Regions from separate parts of the Mesorhizobium sp. CC13 genome, predicted to be linked through region 2. Evidence: predicted binding sites of a transcription regulator. Region 2 holds the regulator's gene; each other region holds the start of a gene.
The links. Region 2 encodes PhoB, which activates phosphate uptake and scavenging genes when phosphate is short. Its sites were predicted from a motif close to TGTCATNNANCTGTCAT; they were not measured.

Region 1 (6,601 bases), on a different contig from region 2:
TGATCTCCGGCTTCGGGTTGGCGAGCGCCAGGATCAGCGGCCTTTCCGCCATCTCCGTGAGAAGTTCGGGCTTAAGCACGCCCGCCGCGGACAGGCCGAGGAACACGTCGGCGCCGCCGATGACGTCGGCGAGGGTGCGCGCGTTGGTGTCCTTGACGTAGGGATCCTTCCAGCGGTCCATCTCGTCTGTCCGCCCCTTGTAGGCGACGCCGAAGCGGTCGGTGACCCAGATGTTCTCGACCTTGGCGCCGAGCGAGACCAGGAGATTGAGGCAGGCGAGCGCCGCCGCGCCCGCGCCCGACGTCACGATCTTGACGTCCTCGATCTTCTTGCCGGCGAGTTCGAGGCCGTTGAGAACCGCGGCCGCGACGATGATGGCGGTTCCGTGCTGGTCGTCGTGGAAGACGGGGATGTCCATCCTGGCCTTGAGCTGGGCCTCGACCTCGAAGCACTCGGGCGCCTTGATGTCCTCGAGATTGATGCCGCCGAAGGTCGGCTCGAGCGCGGCGATGGTGCTGACCATCTGGTCGATCTCGGGTGCATCGATCTCGATGTCGAAGACGTCGATGCCGGCGAACTTCTTGAACAGAACGGCCTTGCCTTCCATGACCGGCTTGGAGGCCAGTGGGCCAATGTTGCCGAGGCCGAGCACGGCGGTGCCGTTGGAGATCACGGCGACCAGGTTGGCACGGCCGGTATAGTCGGCGGCAGTCTCGGGATCGTCCTTGATGGCGAGGCAGGGAGCGGCGACGCCGGGCGAATAGGCGAGGGCCAGGTCGCGCTGGTTGCCGAGCGGCTTCGTGGCCTGGATCTCCAGCTTTCCCGGGACGGGGCTCTTGTGGAAGAAGAGCGCGGCCTGGTCGAGGTCCGACAGCGGCTCCTTCTTCTTGTCGTCCCCGGCCATGTCCAGCTCCTTCAAAATTAGTTTCAAAGGCCGTTATTAGCACGGCCTGCGCAATTTTCGAGGCATCAACGGCCAAATGGACGTTGAATCACTTTCAAAAGCCGGAAGTGCAATCATTCCAGCTACTTGTGGGCGGCGGTTGAAATGCAGATTCGGTCTTTTGTGAGGCTGAGCGGGCGCAGCGCGTCCATGGGACGCGCAGGCTGACCTGTTCATAGGGTGGTCCAGGCGCCGCGAAGGCTAGAAGGAACTCACATAGAGCCCGCCGTCGACCGGTATGTTCTGCCCGGTCATGTAACCCGCGTGGACAGAACACAGGAAGGCGCAGATCTGGCCGAACTCCTCCGGCGTGCCGAGCCGGCCGGCGGGGACGCCGGCGCCGAGGCGGGCGCGCCTCGCGGCACCTTCCGCTGGGTCCTCGATGCTTCCCGGTTCGTGCGGGCCGCGCAGGCGGTCGGTGTCGAGCTTGCCAGGCAGCATGTTGTTGATGGTGACGTTCCGGTCGGCGACCGTACGCGCCACGCCGGCTAGGAAAGCCGTCAGGCCTGCACGCGCGCCGGACGACAGGTCGAGGCCGGGAATTGGCGTATAGACCGACAGCGAGGTGATGTTGACGATGCGGCCGAAGCCGCGCGTGGCCATGCCGTCGATCACCGCTTTGATGAGTTCGATCGGCGTGACCATGTTGTTGGTGACGCCGGCGAGGATCTTCTCGCGGTCGAGTTCGCGGAAATCGCGATAGGGCGGACCGCCGTTGTTGTTGACCAGGATATCGGGTTCAGGGCAGGCGGCGAGCAGCGCTTTCTGCACCGCCGGCTCCGAGATGTCGCCGACGATCTCGGTTACCTGTACCCCGTAGCGCTGGCGGATTTCGGTGGCGGTGCGGCTGAGGGCGCGGGCGTCGCGACCGTTGAGGAAAAGCTCGCAGCCGGCCTCCGCCAGCGCCATGGCGCAACCCTTGCCGAGACCCTTGCTCGAAGCGCAGACGATAGCCTTCTTCCCGCGGATGCCGAGATCCATGATGCGTTCTCCTGTCGGTGGTGGCGCAGCCTAGAACCGCCGCGCCCGAGCCGCAACCGTCATACGCCTGTTGCATGAATCTGGGCATAGCCACGGCAAAAGCAACGGGTCGAATGCCATGTCCGGCACGAGCACACGCAATTTCCGCACGCTGTTCATCTCCGACGTGCACCTGGGGTCGAAGGCCGCGAAGGCCGAATTCCTCATCGACTTCCTGCGCCATCACGAGGCCGAGAAGATCTTCCTGGTCGGCGACATCGTCGACGGCTGGCGCCTGCGCCGGCAGTGGCACTGGCCGCAGCTTCACAACGACGTTGTCCAGAAGCTGCTGCGCCAGGCGCGCAAGGGAACCGAGATCACCTACATCGCCGGCAACCACGACGAATTCGCCCGCAATTTCCAGGGCGTGCATTTCGGCGGCATCGTCGTCGCCGACCGCGCCATCCACGAGGCCGCCGACGGCAAGCGCTTCCTCGTCATCCATGGCGACCAGTTCGATGCCGTCGTCCAGAATGCGCGCTGGCTCGCCTATCTCGGCGACTTCGCCTACGACGCGGCGATGGCGACGAACCGCGTGGTGGCGCGCTTCCGCCGTACCTTCGGCATGCCCTATTGGTCGTTCTCTTCCTGGGCCAAGGTGAAGGTGAAGAAGGCGGTGAACTTCATCGGTGCCTTCCAGCAGGTCCTGACCGAGGAAGCCCGGCGCTCGGAAGTGGAGGGCGTCATCTGCGGCCATATCCACCACCCCGCGATCGAGGATTTCGATGGCATCCAGTACATCAACACCGGCGATTGGGTGGAAAACTGCACCGCCGTGGCCGAGAATTTCGACGGCAGCTTCGTCATCCTGCGCTGGCCGCATGTGATGGCGGGCAGGCTGGTGAACGAGCCCTTCGTGCCGGTGGCGATCGATCAGGCGGTCGGCAAGGCGGCCTGATCGGACCCTTCCATGTGCGATCCAACCCATAGGTCGCGTCGCTGGCGCGAGGGGCCTGGCCATGCCGCAATCGAGGCGGCACCGGTCGGCCTGCTGGTGCGACGGCACTCGACTCGCCTAGGTGCCTGCGAACGACCGTCCGGCGAGATGACGAGCCCGCGGCGCAGGGCGCGTGGCCCAATCCTTGCGCCCAAGTCGACAGCTTCCGCGCGACGGGCACCCGTGATAATGGATCGGGCAAATCGGTGAGGCTTGCATGGTTCGGGTCTGCACCCGGACCGAATGCCCGCCATGACCCTTCCGCCGCTCACGCCCGAACAGCAGATCAAGCCGCGCCGCTTCGAGCTGCGCATATCGCTGCTCTTCGCGGCGCTCTTCGTCCCCATGGGCGTGCATCTGCCCTATTTTCCGCTTTGGCTCGAGGCCAAGGGGTTCGATCCGGAGCAGATCGCCGTCATTTTGTCGGCGCCGATGTTCCTCCGCGTCATCACCACGCCGCTGATCGCCGCGATGGCCGATCGGGCGAAGGACCGCGCCAATGTGTTCCTGGTCCTGGCCGTCTCGTCGCTGTTGCTGTCGCTCGGCTATTTCCTCGAGCCGACCTATTTCGTCGTGCTCGCGGTCTCGCTGGCCTTGTCCGTCGTCTGGACGCCGCACGCGCCTATCGCCGATTCGCTGGCCCTGTCGGGCGTGCGCCGCTACGGCTCGGACTATGCGGCGATGCGCATCTGGGGCTCCATCGCTTTTCTCGGCGGCAGCCTCGGAGCGGGGTTCATCCTGTCTTTGACCGGAGCCGACGCCGTTCCCGCCATCATCACCGTCGGGCTGCTCGGCTGTTTCCTGATGTCGTTCGTCACGCCGCGCCTCGGCAGGCCGAGACGCGCCTCGCCGCTGTCGGCCACCGACTTGCAGCAGCAGGCGCCCAAGTTGTTCAACCGCTATTTCCTGCTCATGGCTGGCGGCACCGGCGTCATCATCGCCAGCCACGGTTTTCTGTACGGATTCGTATCGATCTACTGGAAGTCGCTCGGCATCAACGAGACCGTGGTCGGGCTGCTGTGGAGCTGGGGCGTCGCTGCCGAGATCGTCATGTTCATGCTCTTCGCCCGGCTGTTCGGCGGACGCTCGACCGCGTTCGTGCTCGTGCTGGCCGGCGTGGGCGCGATATTGCGCTGGCTCGCCTATCCGCTGATCTGGCCGCTGGGGCTCGGCGTTGCAGGCTTCTTCGCCGTGCAAAGCCTGCATGCGCTGTCCACCGCCCTGGTGCTGATCGGCGTGCAGAAGCTGATCGCCGAGTCCGTGCCCGAGGAAAAGACGGGTGCCGCGCAGGGCGTCGCCTATTTCACCAACGGCATGTCGATGGCGGTGGTGACCTTGATTTCCGGACCGCTCTACGATCGCTTCGGCGCCAACGGCTTCTTCTTCATGGCAGGCGTCGCCGCCTTCGCCATCGGCCTGGTCTTGCTCGGGTCTCGTTCAGCCCCAAAGCTCGGGCGAGGGCGGAGCTACCACTGAGCCCTCGTAGGCGAGGCCGGGCTGGCGGTCCCGCGCCAGCAGCAGCGGCCCGTCGAGGTCGACGAATTCCGCGTCCTGGGCAAGCAGCACCGCGGGCGCCATGGCGAGCGACGTGCCTACCATGCAGCCGACCATCAGCTGGAAGCCGAGCGCGCGGGCACGGTCGCGCAGCTCCAGTGCGGCGGTGAGTCCACCCGCCTTGTCGAGCTTGATGTTGATGGCGTCGTAGCGGTCGCGCAGGGCGTCGAGGTCTGCGGCGACATGCACGCTTTCATCGGCGCAGATCGGCACGGGATGGGGTATCCGGGCCAGGATCTCATCGGCGCCGGCGGGCAGGGGCTGCTCGATCAGGGCGATGCCCAGTTCGGCGGCAAGCGCGAGGTTCCCGGCGACATTGGCTTCGGTCCAGCCCTCGTTGGCGTCGAGGATGATGCGGCTGTTCGGCGCGGCCTGGGTGACCGCGCGGATGCGGGCGATGTCGTTGTCGCCGCCGATCTTGACCTTGAGCAGCGGCCGGGCGGCGTTGGCGCGTGCCTGTGCCGCCATCGCCTCCGGCTCGGCGAGCGACAGCGTGTAGGCCGTCTCCAGCGACCTTGGTTCGGCCGGACCGAGCTTCGCGGCGGCAGGGATGCCGCTGGTCTTCGCTTCCAGGTCCCAGAGAGCGCAGTCGACCGCATTGCGGGCGGCGCCGGCCGGCATGAGCTCGAGCAGGTCGGCGCGGGAGGCGCCTGCCTCGATCGCCCGCCGGGCCAGTTCGATCGCCGCGCGCACGCTCTCCATCGTCTCGCCGTAGCGCTTGTAGGGCACGCACTCGCCGCGGCCGAGGCGGCCTGATTCGGCGATCGTGCAGGTGATTACGTCGGCCTCGGTCTTCGATCCGCGGGAAATGGTGAAGGTTCCAGCAATAGGGAAGCTCTCCGCGGCGACTGAAAGGACACGAGACATGAAAAACTGCTCCGCAAGGATGCCGGTTCTGAGGTGCATAAATCGACATGCCGCAGCCGACGCGTTAAGTAGTGTGCCATGTTGACCATCGGCAAACGGGAAGCAAGCAGCGGGGCGACCGGCGACAGCAACCACCGACCGCAGGTTGCGGTGGCGGCGCGCGACGGCGTGCTGGCTTGCGTCTTCACGGGCATCTGGACGACCCGTACCGTGGCCTTAGTCGACGCCGAGATGCGCAAGATCGAGGCGCGCACGGGGTTTAGGGCCCTGGCGCTCGACCTCGCCGGCATCGAAAAGATGGACACCGCCGGTGCCTGGATCATCGACAGGCTGGTCAGCGCCAACGAAAGGAAGGGCGTGCGCGTCAGCGTCGAAGGGCGCAGCGAAGCGGCTGATATCCTTCTGGGCGCGGTCGGCGAGGCGGCGCGCCGCGAGGCCGCCAGGGCCGAGGCGGAAAACCCCAACATCGCCATCCGCTTCCTGGAGACCATCGGACGACGCGTCTACGAGATGCGCGACGATTTTTTCGCTGCGATGAACATCCTGGGCGCAACCATCCGCGGCGCCCAGATGAAGCTTGGCCGGGGCCATGCGGTCAATCCCGCGGCGATCTTCCACCAGGTCGACCGCATGGGCGTCGGCGCCATCCCCGTCGTCCTGCTGATGTCGACGATCGTCGGTGCGATCGTCGCCCAGCAGGGCGCGTTCCAGCTCAGCTATTTCGGCGCCGACATCTTCGTCGTCGACCTCATCGGCGTGCTGGTGCTGCGCGAACTCGGCGTGCTGATGACGGCGATCATGATCGCCGGCCGTTCCGGCAGCGCGATCACCGCCGAGATCGGCTCGATGAAGATGCGCGAGGAGGTGGACGCGCTCACTGTCATCGGCCTCAATCCCATCGGCGTGCTGGTCTTCCCGCGCCTGGTCGCGCTCGTCGTCGCGCTGCCGTGCCTTTCCATCCTCGCCAACTTTGCAGCGCTCGGCGGCGGCATGGCCACGGCCTGGTTCTATTCAGATATTCCTCCGGCCGCCTTCATCGAGCGTCTGCGCGTTGCCATCGACCTCAGCACCATTTTCGCAGGCCTGATCAAGGCACCGTTCATGGCGCTGATCATCGGCACCATCGCCTCTGTCGAGGGCCTGAAGGTCGGCGGCAGCGCCGAGTCGCTCGGGCGCCACGTCACCGCCTCGGTGGTCAAGGCCATCTTCGTGGTCATCATCCTCGATGGCCTGTTTGCCATGTTCTACGCCGCGATCGACTTCTGACATGGGCAGCAGGA
Region 2 (6,601 bases):
GCCCTCGGGCCGTTCCTGCGCGACATCAGTGCTGCCCTTGCCGGCGGCACGCCCTTCATCCAGGCGCAGTCGATCCTGACCGCCGGCCTGGTGATGGGCGTCATGCTGATCCCGGTCGTCTCGTCGCTCTCCGACGACATCATAACGGCAGTGCCGCGCGCCCTGCGCGACGGCTCGCTGGGCCTCGGCGCCACGCGCTCCGAAACGATCAAGCGCGTCGTCCTGCCGGCCGCGTTGCCGGGCATCGTCGGCGCCATCCTGCTCACCGCCTCGCGCGCCATCGGCGAGACGATGATCGTGGTGCTGGCGGCCGGCGTGGCGGCCAACCTGACGCTCAACCCGTTCGAGGCGATGACGACCATCACGGTCAAGATCGTCAACCAGCTGACGGGCGACCTGGAGTTCAACACCCCGCAGACGCTCGTCGCCTTCGCGCTCGGCATCACGCTGTTCGCACTGACCTTGGTGATGAACATCGTCGCGCTCTACATCGTCCGGAAGTACCGGGAGCAGTACGAATGACCGATATTTCGCTCGACACGCTGACCAGTTCGACCGCGCCCGCGCGCCGCGACATCGGCCTCAGGAAGCGCTACGCCGCCGAACGCCGGTTCCGCCTCTACGGGGTGCTGGCGATCGCCGTCGGCCTGGCGTTCCTGGCGATCATGCTCGGCTCGATCGTAACCAAGGGCTACACCGCCTTCTGGCAGACGACGGTGACGCTGCCGATCAGCTTCGACGAAAAGATCATCGACCCCGACAACAAGCGGGCCACCGATCCGGACGTGCTGATCACGGCCAACTATCCGAAGCTCGCCGAGAACGCACTGATCGAAAAGCTCGGCATCGACCCGAAGGACCGCGCCACGGTGCGCAAGCTCAAGGGCTTCCTGTCCGAGGGCTCGCGGGTGCAGCTCCGCGCCATCGTGGCTGCCGACCCCTCGGTGATCGGCACCACGCGCAACGTCGACATCCTCGCCGCGGCGAACATGGACTCGGCCTATAAGGGCCAGATCGACCTCAGCGTGCCGGAGAGCCGCCGCAAGGTTTCGGACCAGCAGGTCGAGTGGATGAACAAGCTCGAGGCCGAAGGCGCCATGAGCGAGCATTTCAACACGGGCCTGTTCAGCTTCGGCGCCTCCAGCCGTCCCGAGAGTTCGGGCCTGGGCGTGGCCATCATCGGCTCGTTCTTCATGATGGGCATCGTGCTGCTGCTCGCCCTGCCCATCGGCGTCGCCGCCTCGATATATCTCGAGGAATTCGCCAAGAAGAACCGCTTCACCGACCTGATCGAGGTGAACATCAACAACCTCGCCGCGGTGCCGTCGATCGTCTTCGGCCTGCTCGGCCTCGCCGTGTTCATCAACTTCCTCGGCCTGCCGCGCTCGGCGTCCTTCGTCGGCGGCCTGGTGCTGACGCTGATGACGCTGCCGACGATCATCATCGCCACCCGCGCGGCGCTTGCCGCGGTGCCGCCGTCGATCCGCTCGGCCGCGCTCGGACTCGGCGCCTCGAAGATGCAGATGGTGTTCCAGCACGTGCTGCCGCTGGCTGCGCCCGGCATTCTGACCGGCACCATCATCGGCCTGGCGCGCGCGCTGGGCGAGACGGCGCCGCTGCTGCTCATCGGCATGGTGGCCTTCGTGGCCGACTATCCGAAAACCCCCTTCGACCCGGCGACGGCGCTGCCGGTGCAGATCTACATGTGGGCGAACGAGGCCGAACGCGCCTTCGTCGAGCGCATGTCGGGCGCCATCATCATCCTGCTGGTCTTCCTCATGGCCATGAACATCGTCGCCATCGTTCTCAGGCGGCGTTTCGAGCGGCGCTGGTAGGCGTGGACAAGGAGCACCCCTCTATGAACATCATGAGCGAGAAAACCCTCGAAAACGCGGTGAACGCCGAGATGAACAGACCCAACGAACTCATCAAGATGCGCGGCGACAATGTGACCGTGCACTACGGCGAGAAGCAGGCGCTCTTCGGCGTCGACCTGGACGTCCGCGAGAACCAGGTCACCGCGCTGATCGGGCCGTCGGGCTGCGGCAAGTCGACCTTCCTGCGCTGCCTCAACCGCATGAACGACACCATCGACAGCGCCCGCGTCGGTGGCAAGATCACCCTCGACAGCGAGGACATCTACGATCCCAAGATCGACGTCGTCGAGCTGCGCGCCCGCGTCGGCATGGTGTTCCAGAAGCCGAATCCGTTCCCGAAGACGATCTACGAGAACGTCGCCTACGGCCCGCGCATCCACGGCCTCGCCAAGTCCAAGGCCGATCTCGACCAGATCGTCGAGAAAAGCCTGCAGCGGGCGGCGCTCTGGAACGAGGTCAAGGACCGCCTGCACGAAGCCGGCACCGGCCTGTCCGGCGGCCAGCAGCAGCGCCTGTGCATCGCCCGCGCGATCGCGGTGTCGCCCGAAGTGATCCTGATGGACGAGCCGTGCTCGGCGCTCGATCCGATCGCCACCGCCAAGGTGGAGGAACTGATCGACGAACTGCGCGAGAACTTCACCATCGTCATCGTGACCCATTCGATGCAGCAGGCGGCGCGCGTGTCGCAGCGGACCGCGATGTTCCATCTCGGCTACCTGGTCGAGGAAGGCCCGACCGACAAGATGTTCACCAACCCCGACGACAAGCGGACGCAGGACTACATCACCGGCCGCTTCGGCTGAGTGGACGCCGCTCCGATCACAAAGACGAGGATACGATCATGGGCGAGCACACAGTCCGGTCCTTCGACGAGGAACTCCAGCACGTCGACCAGGTCATCCGCGACATGGGCGACCTGTCGGCCACGATGGTGGCGAACGCCATCCGCGCGCTGCTTTCGTCCGACCAGCCGCTGGCGCAGAACGTCATTGCCGACGACACCATCATGGACGCCAGGCAGCGCGATCTCGACAACAGCGCGATCACGCTGATCGCCAAGCGCCAGCCGATGGCCCAGGACCTGCGCGCCGTGGTCGGCGCGATCCGCATGGCGGGCGACCTCGAGCGCATCGGCGATCTCGCCAAGAACATCGCCAAGCGGGTGGGCGCGGTCGGCCAGTCGGCGATGCCGCGCAATCTGTCGCATTCGATCGACGCCATGGCGCAGCTGGTGCTCGGCCAGGTGCGCGGCGTGGTCGATCTCTATGTCGCGCGCGACGCCGAAGGCCTCAAGAACCTGCGCACCGACGACCAGAAGGTCGACGTACAATACACGGCCGTGTTCCGCGAGCTCCTGACCTACATGATGGAGGATCCGCGCAACATCACCGCCTGCACGCATCTCCTGTTCTGCGCCAAGAACCTCGAGCGCATCGGCGACCATGTCACCAACATCGCCGAGAACGCCTATTTCGTGGTCACCGGCACGCAGCTGCCGCTCAATCGGCCGAAGGTCGACGAAACCACGTCGCCCATGTCGGCCTGACGTCTTCCGCAACCGCATGCGTTTGGCGCGGGGGCGCTGCACAGGTTAAATCAGCGCATGGTCCGAACCGGGCCGTGCGCCAGGACAAGGTATAGGCGATGATCGCTCCCAAGGTCATGGTCGTCGAGGACGAAGAGCCCCTCGGCGTGCTGCTGCGCTACAACCTCGAGGCCGAAGGCTACCAGGTGGAAGTGGTGACGCGCGGCGACGAGGCCGAACTGCGGCTGCAGGAAAACGTGCCCGACCTTTTGGTGCTCGACTGGATGGTGCCGGCGCTTTCCGGCATCGAGCTCTGCCGCCGGCTGAGGATGCGCCCCGAGACCGAACGGCTGCCGATCATCATGCTGACGGCCCGCGGCGAGGAAAGCGACCGGGTGCGCGGGCTTTCCACCGGCGCCGACGACTATCTGGTGAAGCCGTTCTCGACGCCGGAGTTCATGGCGCGGGTGAAGGCGCTGCTGCGCCGCGCCAAGCCCGAGGTGCTGTCTTCGGTGCTCAAGGTCGGAGACATCGTGCTCGACCGCGAGTCGCACCGGGTCTATCGCAAGAAGAGCGAGATCAAGCTCGGGCCGACGGAGTTCCGCCTGCTCGAATTCATGATGCGCCATCCCGGCCGCGTGTTCTCGCGCAGCCAGCTGCTCGACAATGTCTGGGGCGAGACGATCTACATCGACGAGCGCACCGTCGACGTGCATGTCGGGCGCCTGCGCAAGGCCGTCAACAACGGCCGCATGCCGGACGTGATCCGCACCATCCGCGGCGCCGGCTACGCCATCCGGGAAGAATAGCTGCCGGCAAACGGCATCGCGCCGGCTGGACGATCAACCTGGCCAGTGTCCCAATGTCACAGGGGCCGCTGCGCGCTCGTAGCGTTCGCGACAGCCGGCGGCACCTGAGCTGTCGCGCCGATGCGTGGCGCCGCCATGCCGTTCCAGCATTTTGCGGCGCTCAAATCATTGCAGCCCAACGTGTTCGGTCTGGCGCTGTACAATACAAAGATTCCAGTTATGGGATGCTTGTATCGTCGATACAGGTTCCCAATCAGTAGCAAAGACAACCAGAATTTGTCTTGAGATGACAATTTATTGATTGCGGCAATACTCAAAATTGCCACTTTTCATGCTAGCTGGGACGCCGTGCGTAACTTGCTGTCGGCCATCTTCCTGGTGTTGGTCACCATTCTCAACGGACTGTCCCTCGAACGGGCAGCGGCCGAAGGCATGAACTTTTCTGCCGAGTTGCCGAGGGTGGCCGCGCAGGCGGAAATCACTGCCGTCGCCGACGAGTGCATGCCGTCCCCGGACCGCTGCACCGTCGAATTGTCCGCCGAAAGCCTCGCCAGCCTGCACTGCCTGGGCGAATGTCCTGCCTGGCTGACCCACGTCGAGCCTGCCGCGCCGTTCCGCGCCGCGGCTGTGATGCTGCTTCCAGACCTCCTGCTGCGCGTCGGGTCGACCGCATCGCTGTTGCGGCCGCCCATCGCTGCCTGATTTTCAACCGATCGCTCCTCGGTCCACGCCGACGAAGCCGTTCGAAGTCAGCTGCGAAGGGGAAGAGGATGACCTCCCGAACCCGCCCGTCGCCCGCACGCCTGCTCGTGGCAATCGCGCCGCGAAATGCCGGATCATCCCAAGCGCGCATGCGCCGTCATCGATCGGCTGATCGGTGCCGATGGTTGCATTCGCCTGATCACGACCGGGGCCGACCTCCCTGACCCCGCGTCGACCTGAATGAAAGAAATGAGTCCAGGAGACTGCCTAATGAACACAGACACAATAGAAACCAACGCCGCGGAGCCCGTCGCGGGAGACGGCCCGGCCCTGAGCCGCCGACGCTTCCTCACCGGTGCGGCGAGCCTGGGGACGCTTGTCGTGTCCGGCTGCGTCAGCACCCAGGAATCGGCCGCGCCGGTGGCAAAGGCACCGGTCGAACCGGCGCCGGTCGCCGACGCCAATGCCCTTGCGATGTACGGCCCGCTCCCGAACGAGCGGTTCCCCATTCCCGCGGTCGACCTGAAGAAGGTGCCGAGCCGCTACTATAGGCGGCAGGTCGACTATGCCACCGAAGAGCCGGTCGGAACGCTCGTCGTCGATACGGATAATTTCTACCTCTACCTCGTCCAGCCGGGCGGCAAGGCCATGCGCTACGGCGTCGGACTTGGCCGGGCCGGCTTCACCTGGGCGGGCAGGGGCCGTATCGGCTGGAAGCAGGAATGGCCGAAGTGGACGCCGCCGGACGAGATGATCTCGCGTCAGCCGAACCTCGCCCAGTGGAGCGCCGACCGGGGCGGCATGCCGCCCGGCCTGACGAACCCGCTGGGCGCGCGGGCCCTCTACGTCTTCCAGGGCAAGGTCGATACGCTCTACCGTGTCCACGGAACGCCGGAGTACTGGACCATCGGCAAGGCGGTTTCGAGCGGCTGCGTCCGCCTGATGAACCAGGACATCATCGATCTGTACGACCGGGTGCCCAGCCAGTCTCCCATACTCGTGCTGGGCGACCCGACCCAACCCCACACCCACGAGGTCGCCGGCGGCAGCGCGCCCGCCCCGCAGGCCGGCTGATACGACGGTCACCCCTGAGGTCCTCGCCGGGCGGCTGCGCATTGCCGCCCGGCAGACATGGAGCAGATCCGACATGAATACCCGCATCAGTGCCTTGGGGCGCGGAATCGCCATCGGTTCGCATGGACGCGCCATCCTGAAGGGCGCGGCCGCGGCCGCGTTGACCTTCGCCGCGCTCGGAACCGTTTCGGCGCTCTGGGACAATCCGTTCTTCGTCCGGATGACCGCCGTCGCGGGCTGGGAACTGCCCGCCCTGGTGGTCATGTCGGCGTTCTCGGGGCTCTACATCGCCGTTCGGCGCCCCGTCTGCTCGGTGCGCCGCGCGGGGATAGGCGGCGTGACGGGCTTCATCGGCATCGCCTGCCCGACCTGCAACAAGGTCCTCATGCTTCTGTTCGGGAGCGAATTCCTGCTGATGTGGTTCGACCCGATCCGCCCATTGATTTCCGCGCTCGGCATAGCGCTCCTCGCCATCGCTTCATGGCACGAGCTGCGCGCTCGTCGCGCGGATGCCGCTGACCCAACGCAACTGGAGTATCCCAAGTGACCGATATCCCCGCCGCTCCCGTCCGCGCCGGCCTCGTCCCTCTTGCCTGGCGCCGGATGCTGCTTCG
Region 3 (6,601 bases), on a different contig from region 2:
CTGCAACATACATGTCAGGCCTCCATCATCTTTATGCGTGTGGTGCGGGGCAGGCAGGCGACCGCGTCGGGTGCGGCCAGGATGAGGTCCGTGCCGCGCGGGAAGCGTGCGCCGTTCTGCTTCCACTGCTCGACGAAATGGCGCGGCAGCGGCGTCGGCGCGATCATTGCGGTCGTCTCGATTCCGGGGCCTTTGAGTTCCAGCGGTTCGCCCGCCGTCAGGCTTTCCACCTGCAGGATCAGCGTGGTCGAGCGATCTGGATATTCCTGGGTCCCTTGCGCAAAATTCTCGAGCGCGATCAGCGTCGCCGGATTGGCGACGAGGGCGAAATGCGCGTCCGCCGGCGTTGGGGCCAGCGGCGCGCCGCTGTGGAAGGCGAGCCAGGACCTTGCCGCCGCCGAGACCTGGAGCGGGGTGTCGAGCCACAGCGGCGTGTCGTGGTCGCACAGGGTGAGGGCCACCGCACCTGCGGTTGCCGACAGCGGCGCAGGCGGCTGGGCGAGGGCAACGACCGGCTGGACCGTGCCGGGGCGCGCCATGGCGTCCATGACGGCGCGAAACACCGCCTGGGCGTCGAATACGGGGGCGGCGAAACCGCCGTCGATGACGTCGAGCTGTTCCATCAGTCTTCTCCGCGAACCATGGTGAAGAAGTCGACCTTGGTGGCTGCCGTCTCGGCGCGCCTGGTGGCATCGGCCTCGACCTGGGCGGCGCGCAGGGTGGCGAGAATCTTGACCTCGATCTCGGCGCGGCGCGCCGGGTTCTGCCAGAGCGCGTCGGCGATGGCCGACAGCCTGGCCTTTTCCTTGTCGCGGCCGAGCGCATAGGAATGGCCGATCTCGCCCGAGGGCAGACGCACCGTGGCGCGGGTCACCGTCGCCTCGCCGAAGTTGAAGGGCGCGCCGCCGCCGCCGATGCGGCCGCGCACCGACACGAGGCCGGTCTCGGGCCCGCGCAGCATTTCGGCCTCACTGGAAATGCCTGCCTCCGCGCACAGCCGCTTCAACTCATGCACGGGCGCCAAAGCGAGCGCCGCCATGGCCGCTTTCCGCTGCGCTTCCAGTTCTCGTTCTTGCCGTCGGTCCATCTCGATTGCCGCTCCACTTCGTATTTGTCTATTGTTCTATACAACCGAACAACATACAATGGGCTTGTAGAGAGGCTCCGTGACGGGCGCATGACAGGGACGGTGAATTTGAGCGGGCAGGAACAGGAACAGGCGGTGACGCGCAAGAGCGGCGTGGCGCTGTGGCGCCAGATCGCCGACCAGGTCAGGCAGGCGATATCAGCTGGCACGCTGGGCGCCGACGGCAAGCTGCCGCCGGAAATGGTCCTGTCCGAGCGTTTCGGAGTCAACCGACACACGCTGCGCAGCGCCATCGCGGCGCTGGTGCAGGAGGGCGTGTTGAGGGCAGAGCAGGGCCGGGGCACATTCGTCGAAAGCCGGCAGAAACTGTCCTACCCGATCTCGGCGCGGACGCGCTTCTCCACCGGCGTGCGCAGCCAGACGCGCGACAGGCGTAGCCTGTTGCTCTCCCATGCGGTGGAGCCGGCGACCAAGCGCGTCGCCGAAGGGCTCGGCCTGACAGAAGGCGCGCCGGTGGTCCGGCTGGAGACGCTGAGCGAAGCCGACGACCGCCCGGTGTCGCGCGCCACCAGCTGGTTCGATGCCGAACGTTTTCCCGGATATGCCGAGGCCTATGCAGAGACGGGCTCGATCACGCTCGCCTTCCAGCGCTATGGCATCGAGGACTATTTCCGCAAGTCCACCCTGGTGTCGGCGCGCCATGCCGACGCGGCCGACCTCGCCGATCTCAAGCTGTCGGCCGGCGCCATCGTGCTGGTCGCAGTCGCCGTCAATGTCGATGCCGACGGCGTGCCGATCCAGTATGCCGAAACGCGCTTCGTCGCCGACCGGGTCGAACTCAGCGTCTCGACCGAAGCCTAGAGCCTGTCCGCTTTTCTTCGAATCGCGGAAAGGCTCTATCGCTTTGTTCTTACGCAATTCCGGACGGAAAACCGCTACGCACTTTTCCTCGAATTGCTCTGGGCTCTGGGTTGTCACCAAACCGTCGTGCAGCCGTCATCGTGCTGAAATCTCGCTCGCCCAAACGGAATCCGCAGAATCCGTTCAGGCAAAGAGGTTTTCCATGTCAGGCGACATTTCGGGCATGATGCCCCGCAAGCTCCTGCTTCTGACCGCCACTCTCGCGGCGTCGGCGGCGATCCCGGCCCACGCGGCTGAAACGTTCAACCGCATCGCCACCTTCCCGGTCGCGCGGAACCTGCCGGCCGACATCGACCCGGCGACGCCGACCTCGTCCGAGATCGTCACGGCCAGCCAGGACGGCATGACGCTGGTCTATTCCGACAGCCCGCTGGGCGCGGTCGGTTTCGTCGACATCACCGACGCCAAGGCGCCGAAGGCCGCCGGCATCGTCAAGATCGAGGGCGAGCCGACCTCGGTCGTCATCGCCGGCGCCAAGGTTCTCGCCGGGGTCAACACCTCGAAGAGCAAGCAGCAGCCGTCGGGCAACCTCACCGTCATCGACCTCGCCTCCAAGAAGATCGACGCCAGCTGCGATCTCGGCGGCCAGCCCGATTCGGTGGCGCTCAGCAAGGACGGCAAGTACCTGGCCATCGCCATCGAGAACGAGCGCGACGAGGAACTCAACGACGGCGAGCTGCCGCAGCTGCCGGCCGGCAACCTGAAGATCGTGGCGCTCACGGACGGCACGCCCGACTGCGCCACGATCAATACCGTCGACCTCACCGGCATCGCCATGGTGGCGCCGGAGGATCCGGAGCCGGAATTCGTTTCCTTCAACGACAAGGGCGAGATCGCCGTCACGCTGCAGGAGAACAACCACGTCGCCATCGTCGACGCCGCGACCGCCAAGATCGTATCGCATTTCTCGGCCGGCGAAGTGACGCTCGAGAAGGTCGACACCAAGAAGGACGGGGCGATCGGCTTCACCGGCAAGGTCGAGAATTCTCCACGCGAGCCCGATGCCGTGAAGTGGCTGGACGACGACCGCCTCGTCGTCGCCAACGAGGGCGACTACAAGGGCGGCGCCCGCGGCTTCACCATCTTCTCCAAGGCGGGCGAGGTGCTCTACGAATCCGGTCCGGCCTTCGAGTACCAGGCGGCGGCGGCCGGCCACTATCCGGACCACCGCAACAAGAAGGGCATCGAGCCCGAAGGCATCGAGGTCGCGAGCTTCGGCGACCAGAAGCTGATCTTCGTCGCGGCCGAGCGCGCCTCGCTGGTCGGCGTCTACAAGGACACCGGCAAGGAGCCGGAGTTCCTGCAGCTCTTGCCCTCGGGCATCGGCCCGGAAGGGCTGGTGGCGATCCCGCAGCGCAACCTGCTCGTCACCGCCAACGAGACCGACCTGGTCGAGGACGGCCTCGCCCGCTCGCACGTGATGGTCTATGAGCGCGGCGAAGGCGATGCCGCCTATCCGCAGATCGTGTCGAGCTTCGGCGAGGACGGCACGCCGCTCGGCTGGGGCGCGCTTTCGGGCCTCGCCGCCGACCCGAAGGAGAGCGGCAGGCTCTATGCCGTGTCCGATTCGGTCTACCGCTCGCAGCCGTCGATCTACACCATCGACACGACCAGGACCCCTGCCGTGATCTCGGCCAGGACCGTGGTCACCCGCGACGGCGCCCCGGCGCAGAAGCTCGACCTCGAAGGCATCGTCTCCGACGGCAAGGACGGCTTCTGGCTGGCCTCGGAAGGCCGCAGCGACAAGCTCGTGCCGCACGCCGTCTACAAGGTCGACGCCAAGGGCGCGATCAAGGAGGAGATCGCCTTCCCGGCGGAACTGCTCGCCGGCGAGACCCGCTACGGCCTCGAAGGCATCACCACCATCGGCGAAGGCGACGAACTCATGCTCGTCACGGCCGTGCAGCGCGAATGGGGCGACGACCCCAAGGGCCAGGTCAAGCTCGTCGCCTACAAGCCCAAGGACAAGGAGTGGTCGGCGGTGCGCTATCCGCTCGACGCCAGCGAGAAAGGCTGGGTCGGCCTGTCGGAGATCACCGCCCATGACGGCAAGCTCTATGTCGTCGAGCGCGACAACCTGATCGGCCAGGAAGCCGGGATCAAGCGCGTCTATGCAGTGGCGCTCGACGGCTTCAAGCCGGCCAAGCTCGGCGGCGAGCTGCCGGTGGTCGCAAAGACGCTGGTGCGCGACCTCATGCCCGACCTCAAGGCGGCGACCAATGGTTACGTCGTCGACAAGGTCGAGGGTTTTGCAATCGACAAGGACGGCCAGGCCTTCGTGGTGACCGACAATGACGGCGTCGACGACTCCTCGGGCGAGACGCTGTTCATCCGCCTGGGCAACATCGCCGCCGTCAACTGACCGGATGAAAGTGGAAAGCCGCGGCACGAGGTGCCGCGGCTTTTTCATGCGAGGGGTTCAGCGCACCGGCGGGGCGTACATCAGCCCGCCGGCATTCCATTGGGCGTTGATGCCGCGGTCGATCTTGAGCTGGCTCGACTGGCCGAGATTGCGCTCGAAGATTTCGCCGTAGTTGCCGACCTTGGAGACGACATTGTAGGCCCAGCGCGGATCGAGGCCGAGCTGCTGGCCGCTGTCGCCATCGGCGCCGAGGAAGCGCTTGATGGCCGGGTTGGCCGAGGTGAGGCCGGCTTCGGCGTTGTCCTTGGTGATGCCGAGCTCTTCGGCCTCGATCAGCGCGAACAGCGTCCAGCGGACGATGCTGAACCACTTGTCGTCGCCCTGGCGCACGGCCGGTCCAAGCGGCTCCTTGGAGATGATCTCGGGCAGCACGGTGTAGTTGGCCGGATTGGCGAGCTTGAGGCGCTGCGCATAAAGCGCGGAAGCGTCGGTGGTGTAGACGTCGCAGCGGCCGGTGTCGAAGGCCTTGATGATGCCGTCGGCGGAATCGATGACGACCGGCTCGTATTTCAGCTTGTTGGCGCTGAAATAGTCGGCGACGTTCTGCTCGGTCGTGGTGCCCTGCTCGGTGCAGACGGTGGCGCCCGACAGCTTCAGGGCGCTGTCGACGCCGAGGTCCTTGCGCACCATGAAGCCCTGGCCGTCATAATAGGCGGTGCCGACGAAACGCAGGCCGAGGCTGGAATCGCGCGACAGCGTCCAGGTGGTCTGGCGCGACAGAAGGTCGACGGATCCCGACTGCACGGCGGTGAAACGCTCCTTGGTCGACAGCGGCACGTAGCTGACCTTCTCGGCATCGCCGAGCACGGCAGCCGCCACGGCGCGGCAGATGTCGATGTCGAAGCCCGACCACTTGCCGGCGTCGTCAGGCGCCGAGAAGCCCGCGACGCCCTGGCTGACGCCGCAGGTGACGGTGCCGCGCTGCTTGACGATGTCGAGCGTGTCGGCCTTGGCCGGCACGGTAATCGCCGTCGTGCCGAGCAGAAGTGCTGAGATCAGATGTTTCATTGTGTTTCCTCCTCCCTGGGTTCGAGGCAAAGCCTCTTCGTGCCGCCGGCGCCGGGCGCCGGAAGTTGCTGTTGGTCGCTTGTGTCGAATGCAGCCGCGCTTACCGCGCGGTATTTACTGGCCGCTGGCCTCCACGGCGGCAAAGGTCTCCTCGAGAACGCCGACGAGATGATCGGCATTGGCACGACTGAAGATCATCGGCGGGCGCATCTTGAGCACGTTGTCGTGCGGGCCCTCGGTGCCGATGAGCACGCCGCGGGCGCGGGCTCCGTCATTGACCCTGCGGGCGAAGGCCGTGGCCGGCTCCCTGGTATTGCGGTCGGCGACCAGCTCGATGCCGAGGAACAGGCCCATGCCCCTGACGTCGCCGATGACCTCGTAGCGTTTCTGCATGTCGCGGAAACGCTCGACGAGATAGGCGCCGACAGCGGCCGCGTTGTCGCGCAGGCGATCGCGCTCGATGACATCGAGCACGGCGAGGCCGGCGGCACAGGACACCGGGTTGCCGCCGAAGGTGTTGAAATACTCCATGCCGTTGTTGAAGCGGTCGGCGATGTCGCGCGTGGTGACCAGCGCCGACATCGGGTGGCCGTTGCCGATGGGCTTGCCCATGGTGACGATGTCGGGGACCACGCTCTGCGTCTCGAAGGCCCACCAGTGGCTGCCGACGCGGCCGAAGCCGACTTGCACCTCGTCGGCGATGCACAGGCCGCCGGCGGCACGCACCATGGCGTAGACTTCCCGGAGGTAGCCCTCGGGGAGGAAAACCTGGCCGGCGACGCTGGGGATGGATTCGGCGATGAAGAAGGCCAGCGCGCGGCCCTCTCTGCGCATGGTCTCTATCTGCTCGGCGATGCTTTCGGCGAAGCGCCTTGCATGTTGTTCGACCGGCCAGTCGCTTGGTGCGCGGTAGCTGTCGGGGATGGCCGCCTCGAAGACATGGGCCGGCCGGCCCTTGCCGCCCTTGCGCTTGTATTTGTAGGGGCTGAGGTCGATCAGCTCCTGGGTGGTGCCGTGATAGGCCCAGTCGAGCACCAGCGCGTCATTGCGACCGGTGAGCGTGCGCGACATGCGCAGCGCCAGCGAATTGGCCTCGCTGCCCGAGCAGGCAAAGGACGCGACCGACAGGCCCTCCGGCAAGGTCGCGGTCAGCCGTTCGGCAT

Region 1: a site for PhoB is predicted at 1,982-1,998, ahead of PV773_RS05135 (UDP-2,3-diacylglucosamine diphosphatase). Genes of this name have one in related genera too.
Region 3: a site for PhoB is predicted at 2,060-2,076, ahead of PV773_RS09100 (esterase-like activity of phytase family protein). Genes of this name have one in related genera too.

What each region holds. Positions count from the first base shown of each region.
Region 1 is NZ_JARDJI010000002.1:420,716-427,316, forward strand. It holds gene PV773_RS05125 (NADP-dependent malic enzyme) at 1-904, opposite strand, end outside; gene PV773_RS05130 (SDR family oxidoreductase) at 1,145-1,924, opposite strand; gene PV773_RS05135 (UDP-2,3-diacylglucosamine diphosphatase) at 2,043-2,861, shown strand; gene PV773_RS05140 (MFS transporter) at 3,153-4,376, shown strand; gene dgcA (N-acetyl-D-Glu racemase DgcA) at 4,338-5,321, opposite strand; gene PV773_RS05150 (ABC transporter permease) at 5,400-6,587, shown strand; gene PV773_RS05155 (ABC transporter ATP-binding protein) at 6,589-6,601, shown strand, end outside.
Region 2 is NZ_JARDJI010000016.1:67,294-73,894, reverse strand. It holds gene pstC (phosphate ABC transporter permease subunit PstC) at 1-522, shown strand, start outside; gene pstA (phosphate ABC transporter permease PstA) at 519-1,835, shown strand; gene pstB (phosphate ABC transporter ATP-binding protein PstB) at 1,859-2,680, shown strand; gene phoU (phosphate signaling complex protein PhoU) at 2,719-3,423, shown strand; gene phoB (phosphate regulon transcriptional regulator PhoB) at 3,522-4,211, shown strand; gene PV773_RS19170 (hypothetical protein) at 4,569-4,913, shown strand; gene PV773_RS19165 (L,D-transpeptidase) at 5,184-5,987, shown strand; gene PV773_RS19160 (hypothetical protein) at 6,061-6,534, shown strand; gene PV773_RS19155 (hypothetical protein) at 6,531-6,601, shown strand, end outside.
Region 3 is NZ_JARDJI010000004.1:249,062-255,662, reverse strand. It holds gene PV773_RS09120 (carbon-phosphorus lyase complex subunit PhnI) at 1-13, opposite strand, end outside; gene phnH (phosphonate C-P lyase system protein PhnH) at 15-623, opposite strand; gene phnG (phosphonate C-P lyase system protein PhnG) at 623-1,087, opposite strand; gene phnF (phosphonate metabolism transcriptional regulator PhnF) at 1,178-1,948, shown strand; gene PV773_RS09100 (esterase-like activity of phytase family protein) at 2,175-4,370, shown strand; gene PV773_RS09095 (amino acid ABC transporter substrate-binding protein) at 4,428-5,438, opposite strand; gene PV773_RS09090 (aminotransferase class III-fold pyridoxal phosphate-dependent enzyme) at 5,553-6,601, opposite strand, start outside.